One region of the Arthrobacter sp. A5 genome, then DNA from elsewhere that is predicted to be linked to it. Evidence: riboswitches for the same ligand, from Rfam matches in the RefSeq annotation. Region 1 holds a riboswitch; the other holds the start of a gene.

The links. A riboswitch is a leader RNA that binds a small molecule or an ion and turns the genes downstream of it on or off. The one in region 1 is predicted to bind fluoride.
Region 2: another riboswitch for fluoride. It lies ahead of ACLLJI_RS09315 (universal stress protein); the one in region 1 lies ahead of ACLLJI_RS17305 (2,3-bisphosphoglycerate-dependent phosphoglycerate mutase).

What each region holds. Positions count from the first base shown of each region.
Region 1 covers NZ_CP180316.1:3,665,097-3,670,712, forward strand. The annotation lists gene ACLLJI_RS17295 (hypothetical protein) at 156-986, shown strand; gene ACLLJI_RS17300 (inorganic diphosphatase) at 998-1,477, shown strand; fluoride riboswitch at 1,544-1,620, shown strand; gene ACLLJI_RS17305 (2,3-bisphosphoglycerate-dependent phosphoglycerate mutase) at 1,641-2,396, shown strand; gene eno (phosphopyruvate hydratase) at 2,405-3,751, shown strand; gene ACLLJI_RS17315 (MutS-related protein) at 4,256-4,765, shown strand; gene ACLLJI_RS17320 (MFS transporter) at 4,784-5,616, opposite strand, start outside.
Region 2 covers NZ_CP180316.1:1,991,679-1,999,653, forward strand. The annotation lists gene ACLLJI_RS09255 (MFS transporter) at 1-72, opposite strand, end outside; gene ACLLJI_RS09260 (MFS transporter) at 117-734, opposite strand; gene ACLLJI_RS09265 (ArsR/SmtB family transcription factor) at 943-1,275, shown strand; partial or broken gene ACLLJI_RS09270 (hypothetical protein) at 1,262-1,351, shown strand; partial or broken gene ACLLJI_RS09275 (SRPBCC family protein) at 1,459-1,581, shown strand; gene ACLLJI_RS09280 (TIGR03086 family metal-binding protein) at 1,735-2,310, shown strand; gene ACLLJI_RS09285 (SRPBCC family protein) at 2,303-2,773, shown strand; gene ACLLJI_RS09290 (YciI family protein) at 2,770-3,102, shown strand; gene ACLLJI_RS09295 (DUF6480 family protein) at 3,218-3,433, opposite strand; gene ACLLJI_RS09300 (hypothetical protein) at 3,512-4,261, opposite strand; gene ACLLJI_RS09305 (DUF2382 domain-containing protein) at 4,258-5,043, opposite strand; gene ACLLJI_RS09310 (hypothetical protein) at 5,528-5,680, opposite strand; fluoride riboswitch at 5,897-5,975, shown strand; gene ACLLJI_RS09315 (universal stress protein) at 6,001-6,558, shown strand; gene ACLLJI_RS09320 (fluoride efflux transporter FluC) at 6,555-7,055, shown strand; gene crcB (fluoride efflux transporter CrcB) at 7,052-7,420, shown strand; gene ACLLJI_RS09330 (nitronate monooxygenase) at 7,461-7,975, shown strand, end outside.

The DNA of each region.
Region 1 (5,616 bases):
CGAAGGTAGGTCACTATGCCCGGAATAGTTGCCGCGCCCAGGCTGTGGTGGCCGGCCTCCACCGTTGAGGCAATGGCCGGGGCAGACGGAAACCATCTGCATTGTTTGCCAATACCGGCTCCTGTCCGGGCTCAGGCCGCACTGGTGGTGGAGTGGTGAGCGTCCGGCCTGAACGACCCTTGGTTCCGCGGGCTTCCTTTGTCCTGGCTGGGGAAGAGGTCCGCCAGCTGTGGTCGTTCGTGCATGGGGACATCATGGACGGTGGCCTGCGCCGGTATCTGCGCGGCTCGTTGGGGTTGTGTCCGCGCCATGCCTGGGGCCATGCGGTCGTGGAGATCGAATTGTGGCAGGCCGGGGCCGGGCTGCGGGGAGGGCACCAACCTTTCGATGTTGCCGTCCTCCACGAGGACCTTCTGAACCATGTGGCCTCTGAACTGGGGCGCCGGCCCGGAATGTTCCACCGGCATCCGGAAGCCATCCTCAGCCCGGTGAACCCTTGCCGTATCTGCAGTGAAATGGACGGACCGGCCACGCCAGGGCTGCGGATGGGCTACGCGAATTCGAACACGGCTGCCCTGACCGATGAGGCCAACCTCCTGGACTACACCCGGCGTTGGTGCACCGAAACTCTGGATACCTGGGCGGCCCGGGCCTGCCCGGCCTGCACAGGTGAGGACGCCGACAGCGTCCAAGACTGGTTCACCGGGTCATTGGCGGACCGGGCACTGTTGTGCCGACGGCACCTGCTGGCATCAGGGAGCCTGAGCGCCGAGCTCCGGACCATGGTGGTTCAACGACTGACGGAAATCCGCAGACGCCTGCTACGGCTCATCGAGTCCATGACCGATACGGGGGCGCCTGCCACGGCCGGGGACAACGCGTCATGGATTGAGGCCCTGGGCTGGTTCGCCGGCTGGGGTCTGCCCCTGCACCTGGCACAGACAGGAATCCCGCCCTTTCCACGTCCCACACAAGATCCCCTCTGAAAGGAAGCACCATGGAAGAACATTTTGCCGTGATCGAAATCCCCGCCGGCAGCAACAACAAATATGAGATGGACCATGACAGTGGCCGCATTGTCCTGGACCGTGCCCTGTACACGGCTTTCGGCTACCCGGCCGACTACGGATTCATCGACGGGACCTTGGGCCTGGACGGCGACCCGCTGGACGTTCTGGTCCTGCTGGAGAACCCGGTGCTTCCGGGCATCGGAATCCGGGTCCGGGCCGTGGGGGTCTTCAACATGGTCGACGAGGCCGGACCGGACTCAAAGATCATTGCCGTGCCCTTTGGCGACCGCCGCTGGGACGACATCACCGACACCGGCGACGTTCCCGCACCGGTGCGGGAACGGATTGAGCATTTCTTTACCCACTACAAGGAACTGGAACCGGGGAAGTGGGTGACTGTGCAGGGCTGGGGCGGCCGCGAGGAAGCGGACCGGCTCCTGGCCGAGGCCTATGAAAGGCACAGCTAAACCGGCCCGGAGCCGCCGGTGATAGCACGGTCATGGGCTGGCGCCGGGTAGACACGGCACTGTAGGGTCGGTATCGGTGATGGATCCCGCCGGAACTGCCCTGCAGTTCGAACCGCCGCCTGGCTGATGGTTCCTACCTTTGCACTTCAAAGGTAGGTGGACTATGCCCGGTCTCGGCACTCTGATCCTGCTGCGTCACGGCCAAAGCACCCTCAACGCCCAAGGACGGTTTACCGGGCTGCTCGACCCGCCGCTGACGACCCGGGGCCGTGGGGAAGCCCGGCACGCCGCCGAAACCCTCGCCGCCGCCGCATTCATCCCCGAGATCATACTTTCCTCCACGATGGCCCGTGCCGTGGAAACGGCAGAGCTGGTCACCGGGTTGCTCACGGCCGGGACGGCGTCGGTCCAAACGGCCTGGGAACTCAATGAACGCAGCTATGGCTCCCTGACCGGACGGCGAAGAAAAGAACTTCTGGCCGAATTCGGGCCCCAGGTGCTCCATTACTGGCGCCGGTCCCTCTACGCGGCCCCGCCACCGATGACACCCCGGCAGCTGGCCGCCATCGGCCGCAGCCACGCAGTGGCTGCCATGCCCCCGGGCACCGCCCGCCCCACGGAGTCCCTGAACGCCGTGGCCACACGGGTCCGGGGACTCTGGCACCAAACCCTCCGGCCCCTCCTGCACGCCGGATCAGAAGTCTTGGTGGTCGGCCACGGCAATTCCCTGCGTGCCCTGTGCCTGGTCATCGACTCCCTCACCGAGGACGAGGTCGAGGGGTTGAACCTGCCCACCGGGCACCCGTTGGAATACCGCTTCCACCCAGGATTCGTTCCGTATCCGCGGGCCGGGACCTACCTTGACCCCGGCGCAGCCGCCGACGCCGTGGGCGTACTCGCCGCCGACGGCGGCACGTGAACGGCCACATGCTTTCCAACCTTGACCACCCCTCACCACTGACCGGAGCGACCACCATGAATGAGCTGACCTTCACCGCCGTCCACGCCTTGCAGATCCTCGACTCACGCGGCCACCCCACCCTGCGCGTGACCCTGACATCCCGTGACGGCGCCGTGGCAACGGCCTCGGCACCCTCGGGAGCGTCCACCGGCGCCCACGAGGCCATCGAATTGCGCGACGGCGGACCGGCGTACGCGGGTCGCGGCGTGGAAAGCGCCGTTGCGGGGATCAACACCGTCATCCGGGAGCTGCTGCTCTCCCGGCCCTGGCCGAGCCAACGCATCCTGGATGCGGCGTTGTGTGAGCTGGATGGAACGGCGGAGAAGTCCCGGCTGGGGGCCAACGCCGTTGTCGCCGTATCCATGGCCGCCGCCCGTGCCTTCGCTACCGCCTCCGGGCACCCGCTGCACACCTGGATCGGGCATTCCCTCGGGCGGGCCGAACGGCTGCCCGTCCCGCACTTCAACGTCCTCAACGGCGGCGCCCACGCAGCGAACCCGCTCGCCTTCCAGGAATTCATGATCGCCCCAACCGGCGCCCCTACCCTGCCTGAGGCCATCCGGTGGGGCTCGGAAATCTACCACGCCCTGGGCGCGGCGCTGCGGCACAAGGGCCTCTCCACCGGGCTCGGAGATGAGGGAGGCTACGCCCCGGAAATCTCCCGGCCCGAAGAGGCCCTTGAGCTGATCACGGCCGCCATCTCCGATGCCGGCTACACCCCGGGGACCGGCGGGGTGTCCATCGCCTTGGACCCGGCCGCGAACTACTTCTACCAAGACGGCAGCTACGAGCTGAACGGGCGCTCCTACACACCCACCCAGCTGACCGGGTATTACGAGAAACTGATCTCAGAATATCCGATCCGCAGCCTGGAGGACCCCCTGGCCGAAGATGACCGGCCGGGGTGGCCGGAGCTGACGGCGGCCCTGGGCCGCCGGGTGCAGGTCGTCGGCGATGACCTGTTCGTCACCAACCCCGACCGGGTCCGGACAGGCATCGCGGAGGCGGCCGCGAACGCGGTGTTGATCAAACCCAACCAAATCGGCACCGTCACAGAAACCCTGGACACCCTTACTGTCGCCGACCGGGGCGGGTTCACCGCCATGGTCTCCCACCGTTCCGGGGAAACAGAGGATACTTTTGTGGCGGACCTGGCCGTCGGCTCCGGCTGCGGACAGCTCAAGTCCGGGGCCCCGGCCCGGGGGGAACGGGTAGCCAAATACAACCGGCTCCTTGAAATCGCCGACGCCCACCCAGCCATGCCCTACGGGCCGGGAACCGGCCCTCAGGAAACGGCCGCCCGTCATGACTGAGCCAGGACGGCCCCGGGATGCCCACTACCGCATTACCCGCCCCGTGTTGATGGGTGTCATCCCCGGCCAGCCGCTGGCCGTCGCCCACCGGGCCGCCGAGCTGGCGTACAGCCTGGACGTCGAGCTGGTCTGCGCCTATGTGGATGTCACCAGCTACCTGGTGGAGGAGGCACCGGACGGCTCGGTCGCCTCCCAACCCATCGACCCGGACGGGGTCGATGACGATCTTGAGGCCATCTCCGCCGGAATCAAGGACCGTCTCTCCGATCCTGTCCCCGTACGGGATCCCCTGGAGCTACCGGGCCCTGGCCGGGGAGCCCGTCCACGCGCTGGGACGCCTGGCCCACACCCTGGATGCGTCCATGATCGTCATCGGAACCCACGAACGCGGGCTCGGGCACCGGCTGGAGGAATTTCTCACCGGTTCCCTCGCAGTCCACCTGGCTCACCGGTGCCAACGAGGGCGGAAAATCAACGTTCCTGCGCAGCCTCGGCGCCGCCCAGCTGATGATGCAATGCGGCATGTTTGTCTGCGCCGACTACTTCAGCTCGAGCATCAGCAATGCCATCTACAGCCACTACAAACGCGAGGAAGACGCCGAACTCAACAGCGGCAAACTCGATGAGGAACTCGAGCGCATGAGCACCATCGCCGACACCATCACCCCCCATTCACTCGTACTCTTCAACGAGTCCTTCTCCGCCACCAACGAACGCGAAGGATCAGCCATCGCCCGGAACATCATCACCGCCCTGTTGGAGACAAACATACGCATCGTGTTCGTGACCCACTTCTTTGACCTCTCCCACGGCCTCTACACCCAACACCTGCCCAGGGCCCTGTTCCTGCAGGCGCAACGGGAAGACGACGGCCGACGGACCCACCGAATCGTAGAAGGAGAGCCGGCCTACACCAGCTACGGCGAAGACCTCTATGAGCAGATCTTCAGCAAGCACCGGCAGGCGTTCCGGCCCCCGCCACGGATGGGTCCTAGAAGCAGTCACCACCGGTGACGGGCCGTCCCGGGCCAATCACTTAACGGTGTCGGTCATCCGGCGCGGCGTCAGCGCCGGGGAGGAAAAGACCGCCCCGGCCATCCAGAACGCCGCATACAAAAAGGCCACGGTCGGGGAGAAGACCGCCCACAGGACACCGGCCACCACGGTCGCGCCCAGGTCACCAAAGGACTGCACCAGCCCCAACAGCCCGTACCCATTGCCCCTCAACCGGTCCGGCAGCAGTAACGCCACCGCCGTCTGCTCCGACGTCTCCGCGAAGCCAATCCCGACACCGGCGAGCACAAACCCAGCCAGCAACACCACCCAGCCACCCCCATCGATGGCAAAAAGTAGATAGGCGGCCACATACATGGCCGCGCCCAGGGTGAAGACCAGTCGCGGGCTCAGCCGATCGATCAGATGCCCACCGGCCAGGGCCGCGGCCGACGCCGCGGCGTTGTGGCATGCATACATCAGGATCGCCGCGGTCACTGCCGTCCCGGCGCCCATCCCGCCGGCTTCCAGTACCGTCGTGGCCCGCAGGATCAGCAGCGTCGCCGCAAGGTTTCCCAGTTCAAAGAACGACACCGGCAGCAGAGCCGTGAACAAGCCGGCCTGACGCAATTCGCCCACATTGAAACTGAGCGTCCGCTTCCCGGCCGGGGTGGCCACCACCTTGCGGGCCTGCCGTGCGGCCACCACGATGGCCACGGCAGCAAACATGCTCGGGATAAAGGACAACACGATCGCCGTCCTGATGCCCAGCAGCCCCACCAGGGAAGCCGCCAGCAGCGGGCCCACAATGGCCCCCGCGTTATCACCCGCCCGTTCAATGCCGGCCGCGCGCCCGTACGCGGTCCGGGGCG
Region 2 (7,975 bases), 1.7 Mb from region 1:
GGGTTCGGACAGCGGCCCGTGCCGCTCGGCCCTCAGCTCCATCTGCCGGACAACTTTGTCCGCTTCCTCCATTCACGGCCAGGAGGGCGCCAAGGCCGTACATCCAGCGCCATCCGTTATCGAAGCCGGGCCCGGCCACCGCGAATGGGAGTCCGAGCGGCCAGGCGGTAGGCTCCGTGGTCAGGATCAGTCCGAGCCAGATCCCGAGCAGCGCACCCAACGAGGACATGACGAAGATGATGGTCGTAAATTTCGCCCTGGCCCGTCGCGGGGGCAACCTCATTGATGTACGTGTTGACAATGGCCAGATCCGCACCGATGCCCATTCCCGTGATGATGCGGGCGACGTTGAAATTGACATACCCGGGTGCCAGGGCGTTGTAGAGCGAGCCCAGGCCGGTAATCAGCGTGGTGATGAGCAGCATGTTGCGCCGCCCGATTTTATCCGCAATGGGGCTAAGGATCAGTGTTCCCACCACGTAACCGGCCAGGTTGAGCACCACGGGCAGCGGCAACGCATCCAATGCGTTCTGCGGGGTGCAGCCGGGTCTGAGGGCGATACAGGTCTGGATGAACGAGACGTTGATATCGAAAATGTCGTAGAACGTGAACAGGAAGCCCAGCCCGATGATTCCAATGAACAGGTAGGACAGTGACCAGACGTCGAGGCGCTCCAACCTCGCGACGATCATCTGTCCTGGGCGGGACACAATCTGTTCCTGGGAGCCAGCCATATCTTCCCTTTTTCCTCTTGGTAGAGAGTCCGGCGGCATCGGCTTGGCGCCGCCGAGGCGTGATGCTGAGTCGGTGTATTAAGAGTGCACTCGATCGGCCCAATGAACAATACATCGCACATTCGCAGACATCGCACATTCGCAGCGCCAATGGCCGATAAGTCGCGCGCCCTTGCCGAATGCGTTAGTGGCTGCTAACCTATTCCATATGCTTGACCTGCTGGAGGTGGCAGCCGAACCGAACAGACGACGATTGCTCCAACTGCTGGCCCGCGGCGAACAGACCGTGACCCAGCTGAGCGCTGCGTTTCCCGTGAGCCGCTCGGCCATCTCGCAGCACCTGCTGCTGCTGGCGGAGGCAGGCCTGGTGACGGCCAGAAAGGACGGCCGCAACAGGCTCTACCGGCTGGAGGAGGGCGGGATGAGTCGGCTCCGGCGTGTCATCGACCAGTTCTGGACCACCGAGCTCGACCAGCTCGTCGACGACGCGGCCCACTTCCATCAACAAACGCTGCAAGGAGATTCCGATGGCCTTCGATAAGACCGTATTCCTGCCCCTGGACCCCGACGCCGTCTTCGATCTCATCACCCAGCCGGAACGCCTCCGCCGCTGGAAGACGGTCAGTGCGCGTCTGGACCTGCGGGTCGCCGGGGAGTACCGCTGGACCATCGTGCCCGGCCACTCGGCCGCGGGCACGTCTCGGAGATCGAACCCGGCCGGCACATCGTCTTCAGCTGGGGCTGGGAGGGTTCGGCGGACCTGCCGCCGGGAGCGTCCACCGTCTCGATCACGCTGGACGCGGCCGACGGCGGCACTAACCTCAGGCTGGTCCATGACGGTCTCACGGGTGAGCAGGCCGCCGACCATGCCGAGGGCTGGAACCATTTCCTGGGCCGGCTGGTCGCATTCGGAACCACCGGCGACGCCGGCGCGGACGAGTGGTCTGCGGCACCCGACCCGCTCAACGAACTCAATAGCGCCGAGGCAGCGCTGGCCATCGTGCAGCGGGCGCTGCACTCGTTGACGGAGGCGGATCTGTCCAAGCCGACCCCGTGCAGCGACTTTACGGTTGCGGGACTGGTGGACCATCTGTTCGGTTCTGTCGCCGGCATTGGTCGCGCCCTCGGCGCCGCTGTCGCTGAAGGAGCAGCGCCGTCGTCGGCCGCGGCAAACGGGACATCGGCAGGAGCAGCCAACAGGCCGTCGTCGGCGGAGGTGCGGATCGCCGACGCCGCGCAGGTCACGCTGGAAGCCTTCACCCGCCGTGGTCTGCAGGGCACCATCGAGATGGGCTTCGCCGAGCTGCCCGCGACTATCGTGGCCAGCATCCTGAACATTGAATTCCTGGTTCACGCCTGGGACCTGGCCGTCGCCACCGGTCAGACCATCGACGTGGCGCCCGTGCTCTCCGACTATGTGCTGGGCCTGGCCCGGATCACCATCAGCCCCCAGCAGCGTGCCAGCGGTAGCTTCTCCGAGGCCACCGTCGTTGACGAGTCCGCCGCCAGCCTGGACCGCCTGATCGCCTTCACCGGCCGGCAGGTTTCGGCCTCGTACGGAGCGCGCAGTGGTTGATGTCCAGTCCGAAACCGTGATTGACCGGCCGTGCCCCGAGGTGGCGGGCTACGCCGCGGACCCGGACAACGCTCCGCGGTGGTACAAGAACATTGCCTCGGCGCAATGGCGGACGGCGAAACAACTGCAGGTGGGTTCCGAAGTTGCCTTCACAGCTAGATTCCTGGGCCGGGACCTGGATTACGTTTACCGCATCACCGAGCTGGTCCCTGGGGAAAAGCTGGTGATGCGTACGGCGCAGGGCCCTTTTCCGATGCGGACCACCTACACGTGGACGGACTTGGATGACCGCACAACACGGATGACCCTGCGCAATAAGGGGGAGCCGAGGGGGTTTTCACGCATCCTTGCCCCCTTCCTGGCCTTGATGATGCGTTTAGCCATGCAGAAGGACCCGAAGCAACTCAAGACCATCTTGGAATCAACCACCTTGGAATCAAACAATCGGAAGGGAATGTCATGAGCAAGTTCATTTACCTGTACAAGGGTCCGGCCACACCCATGGATCAGTTCACCCCGGAACAGTCTGCCGCGCAGACGGAGGCCTGGGGAGCATGGATGAGCCGCGTCGGTCCGGCCTTGGTGGACGCCGGAAATCCGTTCGCCGACGGCGCCGCCGTCGTCGACGACGGCTCCACGGCGGCCCCGTCGTCTGATGTGACGGGATACAGCATTGTCGAGGCGGAGAGCCTCGAAGCTGCCAAGAACTTCACCCAGGACCATCCGTTCCTCGCCGAGGGCAACGGCAGGTACCGCCTGGAGATATTCGAGCTGATCGACATGCAGATGTAGACCACGGCTGTGGACCACGGCGTCCCGTTCCTGCCGGCAACTCCCACCCACACGGCGTGCAGGGTGGGAGCTGCTGGCAGGGCGGCACTAGTGTGCCTGGGGAAGCAGAATCGCTCTATTCGTCGTGGCCCTGATCCATGCTCATTTGGTCTGCCGCCGGCGGCGTCTCGCCCGGCGGGACCCCGCCGCCGGGCTCCAGGCCGGTGATATGGCCGTTGACCGGATCGGGGTTTGCCGAGGCACCCGGGTCTCCATTCTTCTGCGCGGCCGGATGTTCCGTTCCCGGTTTGTCCGGGTTCGCCGGGTCCTTTTCCGGGTGGTAAGTGCTCATGCGCCAGCCGTCCTTTCCAAAAGCCGATAGGTTCTTGCGGTGGTGTGCGTTTTTGCGGTTATGTTGGGGTTATGTTGGTTAGTGTTCCAGCGGGGCGAAGCCGGCCTTGTCTACCTTGCGGTGAAAATGCATTCCCGCAAGCCCTCCCAGCATGGCGGCACCAAGGCTGACGACGGCGACGACCACCAGCGCGATAATGCCGGCGCCCGTGAGCTGCCCTTCGTCAACCGGGATCCGCGGGAAGCTGTTGAGGCTGGCCAGGATATTGAACTGGTTCCCTGCAACGAGTCCCAGGATGGCCACCACGACGGCGATAATCACCGCCCAGATCCAGACCATCAGTCCCTGCTTTGGGCCGTTGAACCGGGCCATTCGGCCGGCCACGTAGCCGCCGCAGTAGTACGCGACGAATAGGATGGCCAGCAATATGATGATGCCGACGATCCCGACGGTTTGCGGATTCTTCGACGCCTTGTCGAGTGCCTGGGATGCGTCGGAATTCGTCGCCACGCCGACGGCGGTGCCCGCTGCGGCGGCCAACGCCGTCAATAACACCGCCGTTCCGGTTGCCGTCAGCCAGCCGAAAAACGCCGATCCGACCTTGATCCCGCCATAACGCTCCTTTTCGCGGGCCACGGCACCTTCCCGGCTTACGGCGTCGCTCCGGCCGACGACGCCGTCCCGTCCGAGCCGATCGCCCCGGCCCGTGCGGTCATCCCGGCCGGTGCCACGGGCCTGGGACCGGTCCGCCTCCGACGGACGGTTCCGCGGCCCCGGACCGCGGGAGCGGTCCGAGGCCTCGTCCCCGGCATTGATGCTGCTGCTCACGGCCGGTTCCGGCCGCCCGAGCCCGCATCATCGACACCTTCAGTCTCGATCTTTTCCTTGCGGACTTCCTCATTGACGGTCTCTTCGCCGGAGACGGTTTCCGTGCCCAGACGCACGCGTTCGACGGGGACTGTTTCCTTCTCCACCACCGGACGCTCCTCGTGCAACGTGACCTGATGCTCGTCTTCGGTAAGGTCGGGACCGCCTAGAGCATCGCCGCGGTTGGCCTCGGTTATGGGCTCCCTCTCGATCCTGACCTCTTCACGGCTGACGGGCACGGTTTTGGTGACGTTTTCGGTGACGATGTACTTGCGGAGCCTGGCGCGGCCGGTCTCCCGTTGTTCCGTGCCGACCCGAAGCTGCTCCTCGGATCGGGTCATGGCGTCGTCCGTATTAGGACCGGATGTGTCGCGTCCAGCGGCGCCGGTCCCGGTCCCGGTCCCCTCGACGTAACCCGATCCGCCGGCTGCCAGCTCATAATATCTGTACAGCTCGTCCTGCTCTTCCTCGGACAGGTGTCCGTCGGGATCGACCCGGGGAGCATCCTTGACCTTGTCCTTGCTGTACGGCACCACAATGTCGTTCCCCCGGGCAGAGGCGTCGTCCAGTGGCACGAAGGATTCGGAAGTGCCGAAGAGCCCGGTCTTGGCGGTGACCCAGTTCGGCTGTCCTGTTTCGTCGTCGACATAGATTTGCCCGATGGATCCAATTTTGTCCCCGTTGGAGGTGAGGACGTCGCCGCCGCTTTCGGCCAGACCGGTGAGATTTTCTGTGCTGATCATGATGTTCTCGCTTTCCATTGATGGTGCTGATGAATTGTGCGCAACAGATCCGGCCCCCGTCCGCGGCCGAGGACGCCGATGGGCGTACCGGTGGGAACGTTCGCGTATTTTCGGCCGCCTTGCCGGTGCTGCTGGCAATCCAGTGGATGAAGGACGACGACGACGTCTGCCGCGCTCGACGCGGGAAGGGCAGCGGAGCTGACGAGCGCGTACCTCAAGAACACGGGCATCCGAAACACTGGCCCCGAGAAAGCGCGCCATGCCGTCACCGGCCTGGATGTGAGGAAGTCCAGCATGAATTCTCCCGATGGCTTGCTGCAGCGAAAGGTTCCGTAGAGAAACCTGCCAGTTCCTAGCTTAAACCGGCAGCACCCCAAATTGGCAAGGGTGCTTGCTATATTTTTTTCGCCCAGCTATCCAGTTGCGGATGGATGCCCGCGGGGTGTCGACCCCCGGACTTCTATCGGCTGTCGGGGTCCCGGTCTTAGCTGTCGGGCGCTGCATCCTCGTCAGGTTCCACGATGTCCGGATCAATCGATCGGGAGAAGTCGACGGCGGGCGAATCCCGGGCCCGGGCGTGCTCGCTGGGTTCCTGTTCGCTGCCGTCCGGGGCGCGGGGGTCTGGATTTTCCGTCATGGCGCCAGCGTAGTCCTGTCTTGTGTTGCTGGGAACATGCCTACGGGCAGGGCTCCGTCCACCGGTGCTGCCGGGAACATGCCTACGGGCAGGGCTCCGTCCACCGGTGCTGCCGGGAAGGGGCAGGATCCCCGCCCACCGCCAGCAGCGCAAATCCGGTGCTGGCGCTGACAGCGCAAATCCGGCGCTGGCGCAGGCTGGGGCTTGGCGGTAAAGTCGTGATCCGGTGATGGATCCCGCCGGAGCCGGCGTGCCCGGTTCGAACCGCCGGTTGGCTGATGGTTCCTGCCTTGATCAACAGAGGTGGGTGAGTCGTGGGTGTGAGCGACCAACAGCCCCGCCATCATTGGGCCCATCGGTCCGCAGAGCTGTCCGACACGTCGGGTGTCACCGGAGGGGCCGGGCCGGTATTGGTGGGCACGATGCCCGGCCAGCCGGCCGCCGTCATCCTTAACGCTGCGGCACTTGCCGTCCGGCTCGGTGTTGAATTGGTCTGCGCTTACGTGGATGTGGCCTCCTACCCCGTGACCGGCCGCGGGGGAGCACCGGCCGGTGTCAGGCCCATCGATCCAGACACTATTGACGACGGCGGCGTGGAAATTCCGGCGGAGTTGACCGATCGCCTGGGCCAGGTGCTGGCGTCCAGCCCGGTCGTGTGGTCACTGCAGCTGCTTTCCGGGGACCCGGCACGGGCACTGGGCGTGCTGGCAGCCAGTCTGCAGGCAACCATGATCGTCGTCGGCACCCGGGAGCACGGCATCGGCGCGCGACTGGAGGACCTCCTGACCGGGTCCGTGGCCGTACATTTGACGCACCGCCAGCATTGCCCGGTGCTGGTGGTTCCGCTGGCGCCCGGCGGGGCGAGGCGAGAGCGGTGACGGAACCGGCGCATACGCCTCCGGCGCTGCAGCCTTGGATTGAGGATCCGGAGGCCGTTGCGGCGCGTCCTGCGCGCCCGGTTCATCTGCACCTTGGCCATATTCTGCTGGTAATCGCCGGCGGGATCGGTGGGACACTGGCACGGTACGGTCTGGGGACCGTGCTTCCGGCGCCGGCGGGGTGGCCGCTGCCGACGCTGCTGATCAACCTTTGCGGTGCCTTATTGCTGGGACTGCTGCTGGAAAACCTGGTGCGGCGCGGACCGGACCAGGGCGCGCTGCGGATCATCCGGCTGCTGGTGGGCACCGGATGCATGGGCGCCTTCACCACCTACAGTTCGCTGGTCCTGGATGCCAATGTGCTGCTCTCCAACGGCAGGATCTCCGGTGCGGCTCTCTATCTGGGCCTGAGCCTGGTCGGCGGGCTGGCCGCCACGACCGCCGGAATCTGGGCCGGCGCGCTGTTGCACCGGAGCGCGGGCGGCGGTCCGACGTGACGGTCGTGCTGCTTGCCCTCGCCGGTGGCCTCGGCGCCGGCACCCGGTTCCTGCTGGACGGACTGATCCGCTCCCGCTTCCGTACCGCCATTCCGATGGGCACCATCGCCATCAATCTGACCGGTTCGCTGGCCCTGGGCTTGGTGGCCGGACTGGTCCTGGGCCATCAGGCGCCAACGGATTTTCAGCTCATCGCCGGCACCGGATTCCTGGGCGGATACACGACATTCAGCACCGCCAGCTTCGAGACCGTGCGGCTGATCCAGGGCGGTCGCATCTGGTTCGCCGTCGTCAACGGACTGGGCACAATGGCGCTGGCCGTGGCAGCAGGGGCTGGAGGGCTGGGGTTGGCGGCCCTGCTCTAAGGGTGCTCGTCCGTCCGAAACCACGACGTAAGGAAGTCATATGTTTATGTACTCCGATCTGCGGATGCCTCTGATCGCCGCCCCCATGGCCGGCGGGCCATCGACTCCCGGGCTCGTTGCAGCGGCCGCCGCGGCGGGGGGCCTCGGCATCCTCGCCGCGGGCTACAAAACGGTCCCCGCGATGGCAGAGGAGCTCGAAATTACCCGTGGGCTATCGGACAACCGGCTAGGAATCAACCTCTTCGTCCCGGCGCCGCCAGGGCCGGTTGGCAACGGTTCCTCATCGGATCGGGCCGCGCTCGTGGCCGGCTACCGCCGCATCCTGCAGGAGGAAGCGGACCGGTACGGCGTCTCCCTGCCGGAGCCGGATCCGTCGGACACCGATGCCTATGCCGCGAAAGTCGATTACGTCGTCGCGCACCCGCTACCCCTGGTCAGTTTCACCTTTGGCACCCCGGAACCGGATGTCGTCGAACGCCTGCACCGAGTGGGGATGCACGTGACGGTGACGGTGACGGACGCTGCCGAGGCCCGCGCCGCGGTGCGTTGCGGGGC